Hyphomicrobium denitrificans ATCC 51888: one gene and its partner. The protein of the gene in region 1 interacts with the protein of each later gene in a pairwise test. Links are inferred from orthologs where the notes say so. Each region holds a gene or a part of one and is shown on either strand. Other genes may lie near its edges.

Region 1 (2,749 bases):
TCGACAACAAGATCGACATCGTCCGGCTGTGGAACCAGACGCCGTACCACTACGTGATGCGGCAATCGTTTGTCGATCCGAAGGCGTGGGTCTCGCTCGATCCGAACGATGCTTCGACGCCGTCGGCAATTGCGGGCGTTCAGTCGAACCCGGAACCCACCGAGTTTCAGGGCATCGAAGTCTTTCCCTGAACCTGGCCCTAAAACTGGCCCCGAAACTGGTTCGAGCAATCAAGTCTCGCCTCTGCCGTCGGCATCAGGCGAGACTTGTGACCGTCGCGTGATATCGCGATTGGCGTCAGGATGCCTGTGGCTTTAGTCCGGCGGCAAAGCGCTTCCAGTTGGCGACGTAGCGTCCCGCGCCGCGCTGAAAGCGCACGATCTCGTCATCGCTGATCTGACGGATGATCTTTCCCGGCGAGCCCATCACCATCGAACGCGGCGGAATTTCCTTGTTCTCGGGGATCAGCGTATTCGCTCCGATGACGCATTCGTCACCGATCTTGGCGCCGTTCAGAATGATCGAGCCGATGCCGATCAGGCTGCCGCGCCCGATCGTGCAGCCGTGCAGCATGACCATATGGCCGATCGTGCAATCGGCGCCGATCGTCAGCGGGAAACCGGGATCGGTGTGCAGCACGCAGCCGTCCTGCACGTTCGAACGCTCGCCGATCGTGATCCACTCGTTGTCGCCGCGCAGCACCGCGCCGAACCAGACGCTGGCGTCCTCCTCCAGCTTGACCTTGCCGAGCACCACCGCGTTGGGCGCGACCCAGAAGGCTCCACTGGCAGGCGTTGCAACGTCAACGCCGTCCAGGTTGTAGAGAGTCATCGGCAATTCCTCGCAGTCTCAAACGCCTTCGAGATCCATATCGAGGATGGCCATCTGCAGCTGATAGGAGATCTCGCCCTCGTCTTCTTCGCGATAGAGCGCGGCGACGAACTCGCCGTTGATGAAGACCTCGGCCATGTCGTCTTTCTTCGGCTGCGGCCGAACTTCCAACGACGGCGCGCCGAACGTTTTACGCAAATAGGCCTGCAGCTTTGCTAGCTCGTCTTTCTTCAAGTTTTTCTCTCCTGGTGAGCGTCAGAGGCCGCCGAAATCGTCAACCCAACCCTGCTCCATCGAGCGGGCGGGTTCCGAACAACCGGCACTGCCAACAATTTTTGCCGGAACTCCGGCGACGGTAACATTCGGAGGAACGTCCGATAGGACGACCGACCCGGCGGCGATGCGCGAGCACGAGCCGACTTTGATGTTGCCGAGGATTTTAGCGCCCGCTCCGACGAGGACGTTATCGCCGATCTTGGGGTGGCGGTCTCCTGTTTCCTTGCCGCTGCCGCCGAGCGTCACGGCATGCAGGAACGAGCAGTTGTCGCCGGCGGCCGCCGTTTCGCCAACGACGAAGCCGGTCGCGTGATCGAGCATGATCCCCTGCCCGAAGCGCGCCGCCGGGTGAATGTCGACGCCGAAAAAGCGCGAGCCCTGGCTTTGCAGATAAAGCGCGAAATCGCGGCGGCCTCTTTTCCAAAGCGCGTGCGCGAAGCGATGCGTGACCAGCGCGTGAAAGCCTTTGAAATAGAGCAGCGGGTCGAGATAGCGCGTGCAGGCCGGATCGCGATCGTAGACGGCCGAGAGATCGGCCCGGAAAATCTTGCCGAGTTTATTGTCGTCCTGAAGCACGCCGAGGAACGTCTGCGAGATCAGCCCGGCGTCGACGTCGGTGTGATTGAGACGCTGCGCGAGACGATGGCATATCGCCTCCTCGAGATGCTCATGGCTCAGAACCGTCGCAAAGATGAAACTGCCGAGCGCGGGCTCCGCCGTCATCGCGGCCTGCGCCTCGGACCGTATCTGCGCCCAGATAGGGTCGACGATCTGGATCTTCGTCGTTGCTGTCTTGGCGTTCGACACGTAAGGGCCTCTTGCTCGCAGGTTCCGGCATCATCAGGCCGGCAATATGACCCGTCCTCTGACGATTATCCCAGCCGATTAACGATGGCTCGCGCCCGGGTCAATCAGAGAACCTGTCCTCAGTATATAAGTCTTACCGCACCGCGCGCATCTGCCACCGGCGCCGATCTTTGCCGTACCCTGAATTGCTCATTAAATAGCCCCCCGACAGTCATAAGGATGGCCCGGAATGGCAGAGACCAACGGCGACGGCCCGACGCTAAGATATGGCAAAGACGGCGCAATCGCCTGGATTACGGCCGACAATCCATCGCGCATGAACGCGCTGACCGGGGGCATGTGGGGCGCGCTTCCCGGGGCGATCGAACGGGCCACCGCCGACAATGAGGTTCGCGTCGTCGTGCTGCGCGGGGCGGGCGACAGAGCCTTCTCGGCGGGCGCCGACATCTCTGAATTCGAGAGCGGACGCACCGGCGACGCCGCCAAGGTTTACGATGCGCTGAACGATGCCGCTTTCAACGCGTTGATCGATTGTCAGAAGCCGACGATCGCAATGATCCAGGGATTTTGCCTGGGCGGCGGTCTCGGACTGGCGCTCTGTTGCGATATGCGGATCGCGGACGACACGAGCCAGTTCGCAATTCCCGCGGCCAAGCTCGGCATTGGTTACAACGCGCGGTGGGTTCGTCCCATCCTTTCCGCTGTGCCTGCCGATCGCGCCAAACAGCTGCTGTTCACGGGCCGCCGTTTCCGCTCCGCCGACGCGGAAGCGATGGGGCTCATTACGCAGCTCGTGCCGAAAGGCGAAATCGAAGCGACCGTCAGAGCCCTGGCG
Region 2 (2,913 bases), 1.8 Mb from region 1 along the record:
GAAATCGAAAGGCGCCGATTGGATCGTCGCAAACGACGTATCATCGCCGATTGGAGTCATGGGTGGTGAACGCAACGCCGTTCATCTTCTGACGAGCGCGGGCGTGGAAAGCTGGCCTGAAATGAGCAAGACCGAGGTCGCAATCAGAATTGTGACTCGCGCGGCCGCACATCTCGCGACGTTGAAGCGAGACGCCGCAGAATGATCCGGCGTCCCGAGCAAAACAACGTAAAGGTCAACGTCCGGCGGCTCGATCACGCCACGGATCTTCCGTTGCCCGCCTATCAAACGGCAGAAGCCGCAGGCTTCGATCTCGTCGCCGCAGTTCCCGCCGGGAATCCGGTCACGCTTTCTCCTGGCGACAGCGCGCTGATCCCGACCGGATTGATTTTCGAGCTGCCGAAAGGAACCGAAGCTCAGGTCCGGCCACGTTCCGGACTCGCAGCTAAGTTCGGCCTAACGGTTCTGAACAGCCCCGGCACGATCGATTCCGACTATCGCGGCGAAGTCTCGGTCATATTGATCAACCTCGGCAAAAAGCCGTTCACGATCAATCGTGGCGAGCGTATCGCACAGATGATCATTGCGCCGATTATCCGAGCCGTGCTCATGGAAGCCGCGGTCCTTTCCGGAACGAAGCGCGGTGCCGGCGGTTTCGGTTCGACGGGCTCGGCAACAAGTGCATCCTCTGCACAGAAGAAAAAACAAAAACCGGTTACAAAAACGAGAAACAACAAGAAATCAAAATCCCAATTGAAAAAGAGCGCGCGAGGCCGCTAAATACGAAAAAAAGCTATGCTTATTAAATGCTTATTAGCGTCGCGAAGGACTTGAGGATATTCTCTGAAACTGCGAGAAAAGCGCGGCATTCGACACCGCGCCTCCGCACCCAACGCTGACCAAGAGAGCCACATGACACAGACGCTTGATATCAAGACAATCGCGGCCACGGGCACATGGGGACGCGGGCGCGTCTATGACAGCATCGACCAGACGATCGGCAACACGCCGCTCGTTCGGCTTTCGAAAATCAAAGCATCCGCAAATCTCAAAGCCGACATTCTGCTGAAGCTCGAATTCTTCAATCCGCTTTCATCGGTGAAGGATCGTATCGGCGTCGCGATGATCGATGTTCTCGAGGCCGAAGGACGTATCAAGCCCGGCAAAACAATTCTGATCGAGCCGACCTCGGGCAACACCGGCATCGGTCTGGCGTTCGTCGCAGCTGCACGCGGCTATCGCCTCATCCTCGTGATGCCAGAAACGATGTCGCTCGAACGCCGCAAAATTCTCTCGCATCTCGGCGCGGAACTCGAACTGACGCCAGGACCAGGCGGCATGCCGGCTGCGTTGGCAAAAGCCGACGAACTCGCGAAATCGCTGCCGGACGCCGTCATTCCCGGCCAGTTCAGCAATCCCGCGAATCCGCTCGTGCACGAGAAGACGACCGCCGAAGAAATCTACAACGACACGAATGGCAAGTTCGACGCGCTGGTGGTCGGCGTCGGCACCGGCGGCACGCTGACCGGTACGGGCCGCGTCCTCAAGAAGCGCATTCCTGGCCTCAAGATCATCGCCGTCGAACCGACGACGAGCGCCGTCATCTCCGGCCAGCCCAAAGGCCCGCACAAGATTCAGGGCATCGGCGCAGGCTTCATTCCCGACAACCTTGATACCGGCCTTATCGACGAAGTCGTCACCGTCGCAAGCGACACCGCTTTCGAGGTTTCGCGCACAGTCGCGAAGGTCGAAGGCATTCCTGGCGGCATTTCGACCGGAGCCAACGTCGCGGCCGCGATTTCGGTAGCGCAGCGGCCTGAATACGCCGGCAAGACGATCGTGACGTTCGCGCCGTCGTCGGCCGAACGCTACTTCTCGAGCGAGCTGTTCGTCGAACCGCAGCCGCGCAGCTGATATCCAAGAAGGCATGACGAATGACGACGCTGACGGCCGAGGAGGTGCAACGCTACAAGCGCCACCTCGTGCTGCGCGACGTCGGCGCGCCGGGCCAGCAGAAACTCAAGGCGGCACGCGTTCTCGTCATCGGAGCGGGAGGGCTGGGCTCACCCGTTCTCATGTATCTCGCAGCAGCTGGCGTCGGAACGATCGGCATCATCGACGACGATCGCGTCTCGCTCGATAATCTCCAACGCCAGATTGCTCACGATACGGACGACACGGGACGCCTCAAGGTCGAGAGCGCCCGCGAAACCATTCACCGGCTCAATCCGCTGGTGAATGTCGAAGTTCACGCCGAACGCCTGAACGCGCGCAACGCACTCGAGATCATTGCGCGCTACGACATCGTTGCCGACGGCTCAGATAATTTCGCGACCCGCTACCTGGTGTCGGATGCCTGCTACCTGGCGAAACGCCCGCTCGCCTACGCGACGCTCGGTGCCTTCGACGGCTACGTCTCGCTCTTCAAGCCATACGAAAAAACCGCTGACGGCACGCCCTACCCGACGCTGCGCTGCCTGTTTCCGGAAGCCCCGCCTGCTGGCTTGGTCGCCAACTGCGCCGAAGCCGGCGTGCTCGGGCCGGTCGCGGGCGTGATCGGCACGCTGCAGGCAGCCGAGATCGTCAAAGAGATCATCGGCATCGGCGAAAGCCTCGCAGGCCGGCTCCTGATCTGCGACGTGCTCGCCAGCCGCTTCGAGGTCGTGTCGATCTCGTGGGACCCCGACAATCCGCTGTCCGGGCAGACGCCGACGATCACCGATCTCTCGATCCACGGATCGACGGACGGCAGCGCCTGCGCCGCAGAATAGCGGCGCCAGCGCCCATTCAATTTCGAAGCAGTTCGCCCGTCAGAGCATCGCGACGTGGACACGATCCGGCGGCGCATGACCGTCGGCAAACGCCTTGATGTTGATGATGACCTTCTCGCCCATGTCGATACGGCCTTCGATC

What was found. Proteins that work in one complex are often made in the same cells at the same time.
Region 2: the proteins of cysE (region 1) and cysK interact in binary tests that used the Escherichia coli proteins (3 or more experiments, as listed by UniProt). The link is inferred for Hyphomicrobium denitrificans ATCC 51888 from one-to-one orthologs.

The regions. Positions count from the first base shown.
Region 1 is NC_014313.1:1,818,982-1,821,730, forward strand. It holds cysE (serine O-acetyltransferase), read right to left. Parts: upstream 1,915-2,749; coding sequence 1,087-1,914; downstream 1-1,086. Other genes in the region: HDEN_RS08805 (transglutaminase-like cysteine peptidase), read left to right, coding at 1-191; HDEN_RS08810 (gamma carbonic anhydrase family protein), read right to left, coding at 298-831; HDEN_RS08815 (DUF3126 family protein), read right to left, coding at 850-1,065; HDEN_RS08825 (enoyl-CoA hydratase), read left to right, coding at 2,144-2,749.
Region 2 is NC_014313.1:3,587,959-3,590,871, reverse strand. It holds cysK (cysteine synthase A), read left to right. Parts: upstream 1-912; coding sequence 913-1,914; downstream 1,915-2,913. Other genes in the region: HDEN_RS17390 (2-hydroxyacid dehydrogenase), read right to left, coding at 2,811-2,913; HDEN_RS17395 (HesA/MoeB/ThiF family protein), read left to right, coding at 1,935-2,771; dut (dUTP diphosphatase), read left to right, coding at 202-780; coaBC (bifunctional phosphopantothenoylcysteine decarboxylase/phosphopantothenate--cysteine ligase CoaBC), read left to right, coding at 1-205.